4 regions of the Kitasatospora sp. NPDC088391 genome follow, and region 3 is predicted to be linked to each of the others. Evidence: riboswitches for the same ligand, from Rfam matches in the RefSeq annotation. Region 3 holds a riboswitch; each other region holds the start of a gene.
The links. Region 3 has a riboswitch for cyclic di-AMP ahead of ACIQBJ_RS19205 (transglycosylase family protein). Riboswitches for the same ligand answer to the same signal wherever they lie in the genome.
Positions count from the first base shown of each region.

Region 1: it holds a riboswitch for cyclic di-AMP, as region 3 does, so the genes downstream of both, ACIQBJ_RS08770 (M23 family metallopeptidase) here and ACIQBJ_RS19205 (transglycosylase family protein) in region 3, are expected to answer to the same signal.
Region 2: it holds a riboswitch for cyclic di-AMP, as region 3 does, so the genes downstream of both, ACIQBJ_RS19475 (peptidoglycan DD-metalloendopeptidase family protein) here and ACIQBJ_RS19205 (transglycosylase family protein) in region 3, are expected to answer to the same signal.
Region 4: it holds a riboswitch for cyclic di-AMP, as region 3 does, so the genes downstream of both, ACIQBJ_RS01795 (family 16 glycosylhydrolase) here and ACIQBJ_RS19205 (transglycosylase family protein) in region 3, are expected to answer to the same signal.

Region 1 is NZ_JBIVNB010000003.1:20,338-24,537, forward strand. It holds gene ACIQBJ_RS08760 (hypothetical protein) at 1-359, shown strand, start outside; gene ACIQBJ_RS08765 (DUF3995 domain-containing protein) at 579-1,094, shown strand; gene ACIQBJ_RS08770 (M23 family metallopeptidase) at 1,191-1,952, opposite strand; cyclic di-AMP (ydaO/yuaA leader) riboswitch at 1,963-2,124, opposite strand; gene ACIQBJ_RS08775 (YiaA/YiaB family inner membrane protein) at 2,341-2,631, shown strand; gene ACIQBJ_RS08780 (alpha/beta fold hydrolase) at 2,794-3,666, shown strand; gene ACIQBJ_RS08785 (TetR/AcrR family transcriptional regulator) at 3,666-4,200, shown strand, end outside.
Region 2 is NZ_JBIVNB010000006.1:47,212-51,411, forward strand. It holds gene ACIQBJ_RS19465 (PP2C family protein-serine/threonine phosphatase) at 71-1,282, shown strand; gene ACIQBJ_RS19470 (hypothetical protein) at 1,739-1,933, shown strand; cyclic di-AMP (ydaO/yuaA leader) riboswitch at 2,340-2,492, shown strand; gene ACIQBJ_RS19475 (peptidoglycan DD-metalloendopeptidase family protein) at 2,498-3,526, shown strand; tRNA gene ACIQBJ_RS19480 (tRNA-Gly) at 3,724-3,797, opposite strand; tRNA gene ACIQBJ_RS19485 (tRNA-Pro) at 3,948-4,021, shown strand.
Region 3 is NZ_JBIVNB010000005.1:585,226-589,425, forward strand. It holds gene ACIQBJ_RS19200 (hypothetical protein) at 1-174, opposite strand, end outside; gene ACIQBJ_RS19205 (transglycosylase family protein) at 340-1,572, opposite strand; cyclic di-AMP (ydaO/yuaA leader) riboswitch at 1,578-1,751, opposite strand; gene ACIQBJ_RS19210 (hypothetical protein) at 2,333-4,200, shown strand, end outside.
Region 4 is NZ_JBIVNB010000001.1:422,830-427,029, reverse strand. It holds gene ACIQBJ_RS01805 (winged helix-turn-helix transcriptional regulator) at 247-687, opposite strand; gene ACIQBJ_RS01800 (DoxX family protein) at 783-1,133, shown strand; cyclic di-AMP (ydaO/yuaA leader) riboswitch at 1,407-1,587, shown strand; gene ACIQBJ_RS01795 (family 16 glycosylhydrolase) at 1,605-2,690, shown strand; gene ACIQBJ_RS01790 (LysR family transcriptional regulator) at 2,687-3,544, opposite strand; gene ACIQBJ_RS01785 (SDR family NAD(P)-dependent oxidoreductase) at 3,640-4,200, shown strand, end outside.

The DNA of each region.
Region 1 (4,200 bases), on a different contig from region 3:
CGTGGCTGGCGGCGTTCCGGGAGCTGCCGGAGGAGGAGCGGCACGCGGCCTTCGACCGGGCCCCCGACCTGGACGGGGACGGCAACTGGGACCAGCCGGGCCGGCCGCTGCTGGTCGGGGTGTCCACCGACGGGGCGCGGCGGCTGCTGGAGCAGGGCCTGATGACGCGCTCGTACCGGAACCTGGCCGAGCTGAACGCCCGCGGGCTGCCGATGCCGGCCGAACTGGCCGGGGAGTTCGAGCAGTTCGAGGAGGCGGTGGCGCAGGCCGCGATCGACCTGTGCGGGGAGTGGACGGTGCCGGGGCTGGCCCGGCTGCTGCTGGAGGAGTTCCCGGACCTGGCGCCGGAGGAGTACTGACCCCGGCGGAGTACTGACCCCGGCGGTGCGGCCCCGGTGGCGCGGAGCCCCCGTGACGTGCGGTTCCGGCCGGGGCGTACCTCGGGTGGGGTAGCGCCGGCTCGGGGTGGGCTCGGGGTGGGTCGGCCGGTCGGACGACCCGCGGATCGACCTGACGGACCATCAACCGTGGCCGTACGGACGATCCGTGGGGGCCGGGGGCGGGAGCATCCTTGGGGCATGGACACCACGACCGCTCCGGGCGCGCGCTCCGTCGCCGCCCCGCTCCCCCGGCTCCCGCTGACCGCTCCCGTCCGCCGGGCCGCCGCCCTGGCCGCCGCGGGCTGGTCGGCGCTGTTCTCCCTGGTGCACCTGTACTGGCTGCTGGGCGGCCGGGTCGGCCTGCCCGACGAGCTGTCGGTGCTGGACAACACCCCGCTGCTGGTGATCGACATCGCGGCGGTGCCGATGTGCGCGGTGGCCGCCGCGCTGGCGCTGGCGCTGCTCCGGCCGCCGACCGGCCGGATACCGGCCGCTCGGCTGCTCCTCGCGGCCCGGGCCACCGCCGCCCTGCTGGTGTTCCACGCCCTGCCGTCGATACCGGACTGGGCCGCCCTGGCGTTCGGCCACGAGTCGGTGGCGGACCTGGACACGATGGCCCGCTTCGCGACCTTCCTCTACGAGCCGTTCTTCCTGGCGGGCGGCCTGCTGTTCGGCCTGGCCGCGTTCGGCCGCCGCGGGGGCGGCCGGAACTGACGGGCCGGAACCGGCGGGCCCGGTGCGGACGGGGCCGGGCGTGCGGACGGCCGGGGTCCGCCCGGAGGCGTCGCCCGGCCGTCGGGAGCGCGGGGGTTACGGCTGGAGGCCGAGCTTCTGCAGCCAGGGCAGCGGGTCGATCGGCGCGCCGCCGCCGGGGCGGACCTCCAGGTGGAGGTGCGGGCCGGTGACGTTGCCGGTGGCGCCGACGGAGCCGAGGACGGTGCCGGGGGTGACCTTCCCGGTGGCGACGCTGATCCGGTACAGGTGGCAGTACCAGATCTCGGTGCCGTCGGGCAGGGTCTGGATGATCCGGTAGCCGTAGGAGCCGGACCAGCCGGCCGAGGTGATGGTGCCGGCGCCGATGGCGACCACGGGGGTGCCGGTGCGGGCGGCGAAGTCGAGGCCGGTGTGCAGGCGGGACCAGTGCACGCCGGCCTGCCCGAACTCGGCGCTCAGCGTGTAGTCGGCGACCGGCAGGGTGTGCGAGGCGAGCTTGGCCTCGGCCTGCTGGGCGGCGCGCTTGGCCTCGGCGTCCTTGGCGGCGGCGATCCGGGCGGACTCGTCGGCGGCGGTGCGCTGGCCGTCGGCCTGCTGCTGGATGCGGGCGGCGAGGGCCAGCCCGGGGTCGGCGGCGAGCAGGCCGTCCGAGGCCTCGTCGGGGCTGACGATGGCGGGGGCGGCGGCCGGGGCCTGGGCGAAGGCGGTGGCTCCGAAGGCGGCGGTCACCGCGGTCACGCCGAGCAGGGGTGCGTTGGAGCGGGAGGACTGGCGGGGCAGCCGGTGCCGGGCGCCCTCGTTGCCGGTCGGGTGGTCGAGCACCTTGGTGCCGGTGCTCTGGGGGTACGTCGACGCCACGGAGGCGTGCTCCTTCCTTCCCTGCCGCCGACCGGGTTAGCTGACGGGTTCGGAGGTGGAAGGTCTCCTACGGTCGGGCCCTGGGGCCGTTCCGATTCACCCCGGTGGAAAGTGGTTCCCCGGCTCCCGGGTCGCCCGGAGGCAGACCCGTGGGATTAGGCGTGGCGCACGGTGCCGCTTGGATACGGCGTTGCCGACCGCGCTGCGTTATCAAACGTTAATCCTATGGACCCCATGATTCCAAGCTCCTCCCGGGAGGCGATGAAAGTTTTCTGACGCCCTATGGGCGATTTGTGATGGTTCGCCAGGTGGCCCATGACGGATCGTGACGGGCCCGTTGAGTATCCGTACTCACGACCGGCCGCCGCCCCGGCGGGACCCTGGGGCCATGACCGCTCCCGTGCCGCAGCGCACCACCGCCGCCTACTACCTGCAGTCCGTCGCCTCCTTCTCGCTGGCCGCCGTCGCCCTCGCCCTCGGAATCGCCTACCTGCCGGTCAGCGCCTGGATGCGGGCCTTCCTCGCCGTCGGAATGCTCTACCTGATCACCTCCGCGTTCACGCTGGCCAAGGTGATCCGGGACCGCCAGGACGAGGGGGCGATCACCAGCCGGGTCGACCAGGCCCGCCTGGAGAAGCTGCTCGCCGAGCACGACCCGTTCAAGGTGGACGGAATCTGACCGCCGGGCCGGGCCACGCCGGGCCACGCCGAGTCGGGCCGAGTCGGGCCGGTCCCGGCCGGCGGGTTGACGGCTAAGGCTATTAGCCTTAGCTTTATGGCTATCGGAAGCAGCCGGACCGCCAGGGCCCGGAGCACCGGACGCCCGCCCAGGAGGCCCGCGATGAACAGCACCCTCGGCACCACCACCCGGTACCTCGACGTCACCGGCGGCCGGATCGCCTACGACGACACCCCCGGCGCCGGCGTCCCCGTGGTGCTGCTGCCCGGCATGCTCGACAAGCGCTCCGCCTACCGGCACCTCGCCCCGCTGCTGACCGCCGCGGGCCACCGGGTGGTCACCATGGACCTGCGCGGCCTCGGCGAGTCCTCGACCGGGTTCGACAGCTACACCCCGGCCGCGATCGCCGAGGACCTGGTCGCCCTGCTCGCCCACCTCGACCTGCGCGGCGCGGTGCTGGTCGGCAGCTCCTACACCGGCGCCACCGTGGTCCGGGCCGCCGCGCTGGCCCCCGAGCGCACCGGCGGCGTGGTGCTGATCGACGCGTTCATCGAGAACCTGCCGCTGAACGGCTTCCAGAAGGCCCTGTTCGGCCTGGTCGGCCCGCTGGTGGCGACCTTCCCCGGCCTGTGGGGCGCGCTGCAGAAGTTCTACTACCCGACCGAGCGCCCGGCCGACTTCGACGCCTACCGGGCCGACCTGTCCGCGATGCTCCGCGAGCCCGCCCGCAAGGCCGCCCTGCGCGGCTACCTGGGCGGCGACTCGGCGCCGGTCGGCTGGTGCGCGGCGGTGGACGTCCCGGCCCTGGTGCTGATGGGCGACAAGGACCCCGACTTCCCGAAGCCCGAGCTGATCGCGGACCGGCAGGCCACCGCGCTGCGCGGCCGCAAGGTGATGATCGGCAACGCCGGCCACTACCCGATGGCCAGCCACCCGCGGGCGGTCGCCGACGCCCTGCTGCCCTTCCTGGCGGGCCTGGCCGGCGAGCCGAACGAGACCGACGAGCCGAACGAGCCGAACGAGGACGCCCGCTGATGCCCCGCGCCGGACTCTCCACCGCCGCGGTGGTGGACCACGCCCTCGAACTGGTCGACGCCCAGGGGCAGTCCGCCCTCACGCTGGCCGCGGTCGCCGCCCGGGCCGGGGTGGCCACCCCCTCGCTGTACAAGCACGTCAGCGGCGGCCTGCCCGAGCTGCGCCGGCTGATCGCCGTCCGCACCACCGAGGAGCTCGCCGAGCACCTGGCCGCCGCCGTCCTCGGCCTGTCCCGGGACGAGGCGGTCCGGGCCCTGCTCACCGCCTACGCCGACTACGCCCTGACGTACCCCCGGCGCTACGCCGCGCTGCCGCAGGCGCCCGAGCCGGACGCCGAGCTGCAGGCCGCCGCGGAGCGGTTGGTGCGGGTGCTGTTCGCGGTGCTGCGCGGGTACGGGCTGGAGGGCTCGGAGGCGGTGCACGCGGTGCGGACCCTGCGGGCGGCGGCCCACGGCTACGCCTCGTTGACCACGGCGGGGGCGTTCCAGCTCGCCGAGGGGACCGACACCACGCTGGAGCGGCTGACCGGGGTGC
Region 2 (4,200 bases), on a different contig from region 3:
CCCGGCCCGCTGCACTCCGTGCCACCCGGCCCGTCGACGTGCGGACCGCCGGTGGATAAGGTCGGTCCCCATGGCCGGCAGCGCGCGCTCCAGTGCGACGGGCCGGGACCGCAGGACGTCCCGCGAACCCGTGACGGCCCGGCTGCGCGCGGCGCTGTCCCGGGCCCGACGCAGGCTGCGCCGCACCGGGGTCGACTACTTCCGCGGCGACGGCGCCGACTGGTGGGCGTTCGCCGCCCTCGCCCTGGCCGTCCCGCTGCTGGTCCTGCTGAACATCCTCGCCCCCGACTGGGCCCCGCCCACCGCGCTGGTGCTGCCGGTGCTGGCCGGCGCCCTGCTGCTGCGCCCCGGCACCCTGGTCCTGCTGTACGCCGTCGCCGCAGCCGGCCTGGTCACCGAGTCCCTGGTGCACACCGGCGAGCGGCTGGCCTCCGACACCCCCGACGCCTACGGCCACGGCGTCACCCCCGGCGCCGCCCTGGTGGTCGGCGCCGTCGGCGTGGCCGGCCTGCTGGTCGCCCAGTTCCGCCGTCGGGTCGGCGTGCCCTGGCGCGGCGGCTCCACCATGCTCTTCGACCTGCGCGAGCGCATCCGGGTCCAGGGCCGGACCCCCCGACTGCCCGACGGCTGGCACACCGACACCGCGCTCCGCCCGGCCGGCGGCCAGTCCTTCTCCGGCGACTTCATGGTCGCCGCCCGCACCGGCCCCGGCGGCCGGATGCTCGAAGCCGTCCTCGCCGACGTCTCCGGCAAGGGCATGGACGCGGGCAGCCGCGCCCTGCTGCTCTCCGGCGCCTTCGGCGGCCTGCTCGGCTCGCTGCCCGCCCACGACTTCCTGCCCGCCGCCAACGGCTACCTGCTCCGCCAGGACTGGGCCGAGGGCTTCGCCACCGCCGCCCACCTGGTGCTCGACCTGGACACCGGCGAGTACGAACTCCTCTCGGCCGGCCACCTCCCCGGCATGCACCGCCTCGCCGGGGCCGGCCACTGGGAGGTCAAGGAGGCCGAGGGCCCGCTGCTCGGCGTCTACGACGGCGCCAAGTTCGAAGGGGTGCGCGGCACCCTGGGCCCCGGCGACCTGCTGATGCTCTGCACCGACGGCATGGTGGAGATCCCCGGCCGCGACCTCGGCGAGGGCATGGACCGGCTGATGGGCGAGGCCGACCGGCTGGTCGCCACCGCCCCGCCGGGCGGCCGCTCCGGCGCCGCGGTCCGGCTGATCGACACCGTCGCCAAGCACGTCAACGACGACCGTGCGGTCCTGCTGGTCTGGCGCGGCTGAGGACGCCGCGGCCGGCCTCCCTGATCGCGGAGGGCCGGAGCGCGGAGGGCCGGATTGCGGAGAGCCGGTGAGCGCCGGGTGTCCACGGAGTGTCAAACCCGGACGTTGATCTTCGGCCAATTCCCGGGCGCCGCCCCGACGGTGGGCGGTTCCCGGATCTGCCTGCCGATATGCCCCGACCGCGCCCCGGCGGCCGCGCGGCGGCCCGCCCCGCCGACGCTCCGTCAGAACCCGTCCGCTATCGTCACGGTCGGCGAAAATCAGTCCCACCACCCCGGTTCACGCGTCGGGCGACGGGGCAAGTCCTTTACGCAGTAGGCACGAACGACCACACTGAGTCCGGATGGAGTGGTGGGGACACGGGGGGCAGGGGCCGGTTTCCGCCTGGAACCGCCGTCGGTTCCGCCCGAAGGTTCCGACCCGAACCCCCGCCACGAATCGAGGAAGTGAGTCCCGGTGGCCTTCTCCGTCTCCGCGCTTGTCCTGTTCGGCGTCATCGTCGCCATCTTCATCCGCAACAAGCAGCTGAAGACCGGGCACGCCATCATGGCCGCCCTGTTCGGCTTCATGCTCAGCCAGTCGACCATGGCCGGGCCGATCCAGCAGTTCCTCGCCTCGGTGTCCAAGGCCATCGCCAGCATCGCGGGCTGACGGACCGTCGGCCCCCGGGCAGGACTCCGGGCAGGACTTCGAGCAGAACCACAGGCAGTGCCTCATGGCGGCCGGGGTGCCCCGGGCCGTCCGTTCGGCCTGCCCGCGGGTGACCAGGGTCACCCGCCCCGTCACGCCAGGTGAACGCCCGACCGCACACGGTGGCCAATGTCGCCCGCCGTGTCCGGTTCGTAGGCGACCCGTCATGATCCCGTGCGCGCAGCGCGGCCGCCCGGCCGACGGAGCGTGACCTGGCGGACCGTCAGCCCCTTCCCGATCACGGGAACGGGGCTTTTCGGCGCTTGCCAGCTTTCCGACCTGTGGGTTTTGCTTCCACCGCAGCCCGGCCACTGACCGGGCAGGCCACCGAGCGGAACGCCTAGTCCTGCCGTCGCCCGGTGCCGACCAGATCACCACGCCACGGCAGGAGCGGGGGAACCACAGGTAGTACGCCGGGCCCGGAACGCACGGGGCCGGCTTGGGGTGAAGCCGCGGAGACGCGGCCGGGCAACTCTCGCCCGAACCCGACAGCTCACCTCGCAGGCGTCGGAGAGGAACTGCTTCATGTCCGCTCAGGGCAAGCACCGCAAGCCGAGCCTGACCACCATCGCCCGCATCGTCATCGCCACCGGCGTGGCCGGTGCCGCGATCGGCCTCCCGGTCTCCGCCGCCTCCGCGCACGGCACCGCCGACCACCACGACGGCGGCCGCCAGTGGGCGCACGTCTCGGTCGACGCCACCCCCGTCGCCGACACCGCCGTCGGCGCCCCCGCCGCCGAGCAGGCCGCCACCCCGGCCGCCGCCTCGCACACCTACCGGGTCGCCTCGGGCGACACCCTCTCCCGGATCGCCGACGCGCAGGACGTCGACGGCGGCTGGCAGAAGCTCTACCAGGACAACCGCTCGGTCATCGGCGGCAACCCGGACCTGATCCGCCCCGGCCAGCAGCTCACCGTCAACGGCCAGGCCGCGGCGGCCGCCCCGGCCCCGGCCCCGGCCCCGGCCAAGAGTTCCGCCCCGGCCTCGTCGTCGTCCTCCTCGTCCTCCTCCGACACGGCCGCCGCCAAGACCGCGGCCGTGCCGAAGACCACGACGAAGAGCACCACCGCCAAGGTCCAGACCCAGACCCAGACCCAGGCCCCGGCGCAGACCAAGACCCAGCAGACGGCCCCGGCCGCGAGCACCTCCAAGGGCTACGTCGCCCCGGCCCCGGGCAGCGTCACCACCGGCTACAAGGTGGCCGGCTCCAACTGGTCCAGCGGCTACCACACCGGCATCGACTTCCCGGTCTCCACCGGCACCAGCCTCAAGGCGATCGCCGCGGGCACCGTGGTCTCCGCCGGCAACGGCGGTGCCTACGGCAACCAGGTCGTCATCAAGCTCGCCGACGGCAAGTACGCCCAGTACGCCCACCTCTCCTCGATCTCCGTCTCGGCCGGCCAGTCCGTGACGGCGGGCCAGCAGATCGGCCTCTCCGGCGCCACCGGCAACGTCACCGGCCCGCACCTGCACTTCGAGATCCGCACCACCCCGGACTACGGCTCCGACATCGACCCCGTCGCCTACCTGGCGGCCCACGGCGTCAACGTCTGACCCCGAACCCCACCCCCCGAGGGCCCCGCGCACACTCCCCGTGCGCGGGGCCCTCGGGCCGTCGTCGGGCAGCAGGCGGGGGGAGGGGCCGGCAAGGCGCCGTGAAGGGTGCGGGGAGGGGGCGGCGCAGGGGCGGGAAAGCGCCCGGGAACGCCGACGGCCCCGGCTGCCTGGGCAGTTCGGGGCCGTCGGGGGAGTGGAGCGGGTGACGAGAATCGAACTCGCGTGACCAGTTTGGAAGACTGGGGCTCTACCATTGAGCTACACCCGCACAGGCGTACCCGGACCGCGGCGCGGTGGCGGGGACTGGGCAAGCGTACCTGGTCGGGTCGGTGGAATGCACACTCCTTACGGGGTTGTCGGCTCGCGGATATCGCCCCGGGAGGGGGCGGGCCGACGTGTACTCTTCTGCTCGGCACCACGGGGTGTGGCGCAGGTTGGTAGCGCGTCCGCTTTGGGAGCGGAAGGCCGTCGGTTCGAATCCGGTCACCCCGACCGTGTGCGGCAGGGTCTCGCCGGCGGCGGGGCCCTGTTGTCGTTGAGGGCAGCTCCCACCTGCGGCCGACCCGCGGCCGACGTGCGGCCGACCTGCACCCGGTGCCGGGCACAGTCGCTTTCGTGGTACCGGTAGGATGGATCGCTGGCGGTAGTACGGACAGCATTTTCAGCCCCAA
Region 3 (4,200 bases):
GGGCGCGGCGGGGCCGGTGAAGCGCTCGCCCCGGTGCGGGTTCCCGGTGCCGGCCCGGGTGGCCAGGTAGTCGCGGACGATCAGCTCGACCGCGTCCTGCGGGCTGCTCGCGCCGACCCGCATCATCACCTCCAGCGCGAGGTCCGCGTCGAGGGAGATGGTCAGCTTCGCCATGGGTGCGCTCCGGGGTCGGGCCGCCGCCGGACGGGCTCGGGCCCGGCGGGTCGTCCGGCCGAGCATAGGCCGCTGCCCCCGGAGCCGACCAGGGTCTCCGGGGGCAGCGGTGCCACGGGGGGGTGCCGTGCGCCGACGAAGGGTCGGGCGCGGCCGGGCGAGGGGTCAGACGCGGCCGGCGAAGTCCGGCGCCCAGTTGGCGATCGTCTCGGTGCGGACGCCGGAGCGCGGGTTCGCGGCCTCGACGTACTTGCCGTCGCCCAGGTAGATCGCCACGTGGTAGACGCCCGAGTTGGAGCCGTTGTTGGACCAGAACAGCAGGTCGCCGGCCTGCAGGTTGTTCAGCGAGACCCGGGTCGCGTAGTCGGCCTGGTCGGCGGCGACCCGCGGCAGGCTGATGCCGGCCTGGCGGAACGCGGCCTGGGTCAGGCCCGAGCAGTCCCAGCCGCCGTTGCCGGTGCCGCCGTAGATGTAGGCCTGGCCGAGCTTGCCGAGCGCGAAGTCGATCGCCGCGGCCTTGGAGCCGGTCGCCTTGACGGCGGTGCCGGTGGACGCCTTGGTCTCCTGCGCGGCGGGCTTCGCCGCGGCGGAGGTGCCCGGGGCGGACTTGGCCCGGTTCCAGGACGAGGACGGGGACTTGGTGGCGGGCGCCGACTGCTGGGCCGGGGCCTCGGCGACGGCGACGTTGCCGAGGGCCAGCTGCTGGCCCGGGTAGATCATGTCCGGGCCCTCGGTGAGGACGGACCGGTTCAGGTCGTACAGCGCCTGCCAGCCGCCGTCCACGTGCTCGCGCTGGGCGATGGTGGACAGCCAGTCGCCGGCCTGCACCGTGTAGCTGCCGGCCGAGGCGCTCGCGGCCTGCTGCTGGGGCTGCTGCTGGGCCTGCGGCTTGCTCTGGGTCCGGGACTGCTGCCAGCCGGAACCCGACTTCGGAGTCTCGGACTTCGGGGCCTGCGGCTTCGCGGCGTCGCCCGAGGACTGGGTGCCCGAGGACTTGGTGCCGCTCGGGGCGGAGGCGTCGACCTGCGGGGCGCCGCCGCCCTTGGTCAGGCCGGCCTGGATCGAGCACACCGGCCAGGCGCCGGGGCCCTGCGAGGCGAGCACCTTCTCGGCGACGGTGATCTGCTGGTCCTTGGAGGCCAGGTCGGCGCGCGAGGCGTACGCGGTGCCGCCGAACTCGGACCAGGTGGAGGCGGTGAACTGCAGGCCGCCGTAGAAGCCGTTGCCGGTGTTGATCGACCAGTCGCCGCTGGACTCGCACTGCGCGACCTTGTCCCAGGTGGAGACGGAGGCGGCGGAGGCGGTGTTGGCGGTCAGGCAGGGAACGGTGAGGCCGATGCCGACCACACCGGTGGTCGCGATCAGGCGGCGGGCGCGCTTGGCACTGATGGGCAGCATGAAGAAGCGTTCCTCTCCCACGCCTGCGAGGTGAGCTGTCGGATTCGGGCCGGAGCAGCCCGGCCGCGCGGCACCCGCAGGTGCGCACGGCTTCACCCCTAGCCCCGGGCCGGTCCGTTGGACCGTCCCCGGGCGACCTACCTGGTTCCCCCGCCCCTGCCGCGGTGCGTTTCGCATGAGCCGACCCACCCGGCGGCAGGACTCGGCGTTCCGGGAGGGCTGGGTCCGTGTGTCCACGAACGTGGGCAGGAGATTAAGCAGGTGGAAAGGGAATTCGCAAATGCCTGTGACGACCGTCACGGCGCGCGGAATTCACGATCAAGGAATTCCCGCCGAACTCGCAGATCTGCGAAGGGAGCTGGCCGGGCGTCAGGCAATTGGTGATCTTGTGCCCGTTTTGGGTGATTATGAGAATCGGTGGGTCGATATTCGGTTTCGATGGGTTTTGCTCCGGCTGATTCGGGCACTTGGTTCGCTTTGTCCGGCCCGGGTGGTGCCACCGGGGCGGCCCGGCCGAGGACGTCCGAATTCCGCCCACCGCATTCCCACGCGCCCGAATGCGCCCCGGGCGCGCCCCGCCCGCGCCGCCGCCCGCCCGGCGCCGCCACCGCCCGGCCGCCCGGACCGGGGTGTCGAACGGGAGACTGACGGTACGTCAGGATGCTTAAGCGAAACGGAAGACGCCGCTTCCCGGCCGGGATTCTGCCTATGCTGCCCCCGGACGAGTCGGAGTTCCCAGCGCCCCGGGAGGGCGGCGATCGTGGACCAGCGCGACAACGAACAGCAGGCGCCCCGCCGGCACCGGCGGCCGGTGGTCGAGCGGCGGCGGATGCTCACCTGGCTGGCGGTCGGGGCGGTGACGGCGGTCGGCGGCGGGGCGGTGCTGCGGCAGTCGCTCGCCGGGGCCGACGAGACCGCCGCCGGCCGGCCCCACCCCGGCGGCCCGCCGACCGGCCACCAGCACGGCACCGCCGCCCCGCCGCCCGCCTCCGCGAGCCCGCAGCCCACCGAGCCGCCCCCGCCGGTCGACCAGGGCGGCCGCAAGTGGTCCGACGCCAAGGGCTGGGGCGGCAAGGTCCCGGCCCCGGGCAGCGCGGTGCGGATCACCGACAAGGTGCTGCTCGACACCGACGCCCGGGTCGGCTCGCTGCTGGTTGAGGCCACCGGCTCGCTGGTCTTCGCCAAGGACCGCTCGCTCACCCTGGCCAGCTCCGGCAACGTCGAGGTGCGCGGCACCCTGGCGCTCGCCCCCGACGACGCCCACGCCCACACCCTGCTCTTCCCGGACGTCGACGAACGCCGCTTCAAGGGCGGCGGCATGACGGTCGTCGACAGCGACACCGGCCTGTGGGTCACCGGCCGGGGCTACCTGCGGCTGGACGGCGCCCCCCGCACCGCCTGGGTCCGGGCCGCCGCCGACCTGCGGGCCGGCGACGTCACGCTGAAGCTCGCCGCCGCCCCGGACGGCTGGCAGCCCGGCGACGAACTCGCCGTCACCCCGACCGCCGCGCCCGACACCGACGGCTTCTCCACCTCCTACGACCTGGTGACGGTCCAGCGGGTGGACGGCACCACCGTCACGCTCACCGCCCCGCTCAAGTACGCCCACCCCCGGGTCGCGGTCGGCGGCGGCCCCGCCTTCGGCGCCGAGGTGCTCAACCTGACCCGCAACGTCCGGGTCGAGGGCACCGAGCAGGGCCGGGCGCACGTCCACCTCACCTCCAGCCGCCCCGCCGACGTCCGGCACACCGCGATCCGCTGGATGGGCCCGCGCGCCAACGGCAAGGACAGCTGGAACGGCAAGCCCGTCACCGAGCCGGTGCTCGGCCGCTACGGGCTGCACTTCCACATGCTGCTGGACAGCTCGCGCGGCACCGAGGTCGAGGGCGTGGTGGTCCGCGACACCGGCAGCCACGCCTTCGTGCCGCACGCCGCGCACGGCATCACCTTCCGCGGCTGCATCTCCCACCAGACCTGGGAGGACGCCTACTGGTGGGACGGGCCGATCGACACCCGCACCCCGCAGGGCCCGTCCAACGACATCGCCTACCAGGGCTGCGTCGCCTCCCGCACCGTTTACGAGCCCAACCCGCGCGGCTACCGGCTGACCGGCTTCAGCCTCGGCGCGGGCACCGGCTCCTCGGCCCGGGACTGCGTGGCCGTCGGCGTCCAGGGCGCCACCGGCGCCTCCGGCTACGAGTGGCCGGAGACCAGCGAGGGCGTCTGGACCTTCGAGAACTGCCTGGCCCACAACAACCTCGAGAACGGCATCTTCGTCTGGCTCAACGCCGAGCACCACCACACCGTCAGCCGCTTCGTGGCCTACCACAACGGGGGCTGGGGCATCGAGCACGGCGCCTACCTGAACGACTTCGACTACAGCGCCTCGGTGCTGCACGGCAACGCCGCCGGCGGCATCGCCGTGCACGCGCTCGGCCGCGACAAGGGCACCGTCTTCGACGGCTTCCTGATCGACGCCGCCGGCCAGTCCGACTACGCGGTGGCCACCCTCAAGCACCAGCTCGACGGCGAGGCCGTCACGCTCAGCCGCAGCCGGCTGACCGGCTACCGCAAGGCCGGGGTGGCGTTCCGGGCCACCGACGACGGCAAGCCCGACGACATCGCCGT
Region 4 (4,200 bases), on a different contig from region 3:
GCCCCACGCCGGAGGCGATCCGGCGGGTCTGGGCGGGCTCCGGTGGCGCTGTCGAATTCGCGCCTTTCGGCAGCGGGTCGGGCTGCTGCACGGTCGCCTGTTCGGCGGAGGGGAATCCGGAGAGCATTTTCTTCCGGGGTCCTCCGGGGACCGGTACTCCGACCGCCGTTCTTGACCGCTGTTCCGGAAGACCGAGTTGATGGCGGGGCGACGGCGGGGTCTTCCAGGTTCGGCCCCTTCTGTCGCTCAGGAACGGCCCGGGTCCTCGGCGACAGGAGGGGTCTTCGCCGGGGTCGCCCGATCCGCCTCGACGGACCTGGCCGCCTCGGCCGCCTCGGCCGCCTCCCGGAAGGTGACGACCGCCTCGCCGTTCTCCCGCGCCCACGCGGTGAGCATCCTGATGGGCTCCTCCAGGGTTCGCCCGAGATCGGTCAGGCCGTACTCCACCCGCGGCGGCGCCTCGGCGTACGCGTGCCGTTCGACCAGCCCGTTGGCCTGGAGCCGACGCAACGTCTGGGTCAGGACCTTGCGCGAAATGCCACCGCTCAGCTCGACCAACTCGCCGTGGCGCAAAGGGCCGTCGGTCAGTGCGAAGAGCGTGACCATGGACCACTTGCTGGCGATGATCTCCATGGCCAGGAGAGCGGGACAGTCGGCGAGGAAGGCGATTCCGGGTCGCAGGCTCATGCCCCGAAGGTTACCTGGAGGTACCTGACGGCCCCCTATCGTCATTGAGGTGCGCACGCCCCTTGTTCGCCTCTCGCACGATTGAGGTTCCAGCCATGTTCGTCTCCCTCGCCGTCGTCACCGTGTTCATGTCGGCGCTCCTCCTGGTATCGGCCGGGGCCAAGTCGCTGAGGACGCGTCACATCACCGAGCAGATGTCCACCCTCGGAGTCCCGCGGCGCATGATGGCTTTCCTGATCTGCGCCCAGATCGCGGGCGCGGCCGGTGCGATCGCCGGACTCCGGTGGGGGCCCGTCGGAATCGCCGCCGCGATCGGCCTGACGCTCTATTTCGCCGGTGCGGTCGCCTTCCACCTGCGCGTCGGCGACCGCAAGGGCGCGTCCCCGGCGGTGGTCCTCGCCCTGGCCTCCGTGGCCCTGATCGTGCTGCGTGCGGCCACCCTCTGACGGCGGACGGCCGGTGGCCGTGGGTCACAACGTCGACCCTTGGCCCGGGACGAGAGCCGAAGACTGTCCGCAGCCCTGCTCGCAGCGGCCGCTGGCAGCGACAAGCGGCCCGGGGCCATGAAGATCACGATCTGCGGTCGGAGCACTGGCGCACCGCCCTGGTCGGCGGTCCGGGGGAGCGGGGAGCAGGGGAGCGGGCCGATAATTGTCTTATACACGTCGGGAAGCTAGCCTGCTCCAACGCCCGCCGAGCCGTGGGCACCGCCGCCGGGACGCCGAGTCCCGTCCACCCGGCAGCGGCAGACCGAGAGAGTGAGCGGACGGGAGCGGGGGAACCAGGTCAGTACGCCCGGCCCCCGCGTGCCCGTGGGTGGTCGCGGCTCGGGGTGAAGCCGTTCCACGGACGGCCGGGCCACTCGCGCGGCCCGAACCCGACAGCTCACCTCGCAGGCGTCGCCGAGGACCCCCACCATGCGCCTTCCTGCCACGACCGCCAGGGTCGCCGCCGCGACCGCCGTGACCGGCCTGGCCGTCGCCACGTTCGCCCTGACCGGCCCCGACACCGCCGACGCCGCCGGGCAGCACCGCCCGGCCAAGCACCGCGGCTGGGCGACCGCCGCGCCGTCCGCCACCGGCGCCCCGCTGCCGACGACCCCGGCGGCCCCGTCCGCGACGCCGACCGTCCCGCCGGGCGCCCCGAGCCCGACCGCGGCCGCCACCACGGCGGCGCCCGACCCGACGCCGACCGCGACCCCGCTGCCGACCGGTTCGCCGTTCGTGAGCCCGACGCCCACCGCCCGGCCCACCGCCTCGCCCACCTCGCCCGCGCCGACCGGCACCGCGCCGACCTGGCAGGACGACTTCGATTCCGCCTCGGTGCCGCTCGGCAGTTGGACCGGCTGCCGCGCCGACGGGCCGCTGCAGACCAGCCACTGCACCGGGCTGCCGGCCGCGGTGGACGCCAAGTGGTGGGCGTACCCGTCCGGTTGGCAGGACACCTCGAAGAACGGCACGTACGACCCGGCCCGGACGCTGTCGATCGCCGACGGGCAGCTGAACATCCACCTCAACCGGGACGCCGCCGGCACCTGGGTGGCCGCTCCCACGCCGAAGCTGCCGCAGAACACCACCTACGGCACCTACGAGGTCACCTGGAAGGCGACCTGCGCGACCGGGTACAAGGTGGCGTGGCTGCTCTGGCCGGACTCCTACACCTGGCCGCGCGACGGTGAGGTCGACTTCCCCGAGGGCGACCTGTGCGGCGACGTCGGCGCGTTCGTGCACCGCCAGGGCGCGACGTCCGGCGGCGACCAGGACGCGTACGACACCGGTGTCCCGGTGGCCGGGGCCCGGCACGTCAGCCGGATCGAGTGGCAGGCGAACGACCTGAAGTTCTACCTGGACGGCAAGCTGGTCGGCCACTCCACCTCGCGGGTGCCGAACACCCCGATGCACTGGGTGCTGCAGTCCGAGACCTCACTCGGCGGCGCCGCCCCGGCGGTCGGCTCCTCGGCCGACATCGCGATCGACTCGGTCCGTTTCTGGAAGGCGGGTTAGGCCCACCGGAGGCGGGTCGCGGTCCGGACGAGGTCGGCGACGGCCCCCGAGCGGCTGTGCGGGGGCCAGGCGATCACGGTGGTGACCTGCGGGGCGTCCAGGAGGGGGACGGCGGCGAGGCCGCCGTGCAGGTGGGTGCGGGACGACTCCGGCGAGACCGCGCAGGCCCGGCCGAGGGCGACGAGCTGGAGCAGCTGCGCGTGGTCGCGGACCTCCGGGCCGGGGCCGGGCGGGTAGCTGCCGTCGGGGCGGGGCCAGCGGGGCAGCGGCAGGCCCGGAAGGTCGGCGAGGTCGGCCATCCGCAGCCGGGGCCGGGCGGTGAGCGGGTGCCCGGCGGGCAGGATCGCCACCTGGCCCTCCGTGCCGAGTTCCTCGGCGCGGAGTCCGGCCGCCGGGTCGAACGGCCGGTGCAGCAGCGCCACGTCGGCCCGGCCCTCGCGCAGCAGCCGCTCCTGCTCGCCCGGGCCGCACAGGATGACGTCGACGGGGACCGCGCCGGGTTCGGCGGCGTACGCGGCGAGCAGCCCCGCCAGCAGTTCGCTGGACGCGCTCGCCTTGGTGACCAGGACCAGGCCGGGACCGCCGGTCGCGGAGCGGGCGGCGCGCCTGGTCCGCCGCTCGGCGGCGTCGACCGCGTCGAGCGCCGCCCGGCCCTCGGCCAGCAGCACCGACCCGGCCCCGGTCAGCGTGACGGTGCGGCCCGTCCGGTCGAACAGCGCGGCCCCGAGCCGTCGTTCGAGCTGCTGGATCGCCCGCGACAGCGGCGGCTGCGAGATCCCGAGCCGTTGCGCGGCCCGCCCGAAGTGCAACTCCTCGGCGACGGCGACGAAGTAGCGCAGCTCCCGGGTCTCCATCCGACCACGGTACCCCGCACCGATACCCCGACGGTATCGGTGCCCACCCGATCGGTCTTGGACGCCCCGCAGCGGCCGGGGGCAGCATGATCCCCATGAGCGAGCGAACGATTGCGCTGGTCACCGGCGCGAACAAGGGCATCGGCCACGAGATCGCCGCGGGCCTGGGCGCCCTCGGCTGGAGCATCGGCGTCGGCGCGCGCGACGACCGGCGCCGCGCGGACGCGGTGGAGCGGCTGCGCGCGGCCGGGATCGACGCCTTCGGCGTGCCGCTGGACGTCACCGACGACGCGAGCGCGGCCGCCGCCGCCCGGCTGGTCGAGGACCGGGCCGGGGGCCTCGACGTGCTGGTCAACAACGCGGCCGTCGCCGGGGAGATGCCGCAGCAGCCCACCGGCGTCGACCCCGCCACCGTCCGGGCGGTCGTGGAGACCAACGTGATCGGCGTCATCCGGGTCACCAACGCGATGCTGCCGCTGCTGCGCCGCTCCGCCTCGCCCCGGATCGTCAACATGTCGAGCAGTGTCGGCTCGCTGGCCCGGCAGTCGGGGCCCGACCCGGACCGGACGGCGGGCCCGGTGGCCGTGGCGTACGCGCCGTCGAAGACCTTCCTGAACGCCGTGACGCTGCAGTACACCCGGGAGTTGAGCGGCACG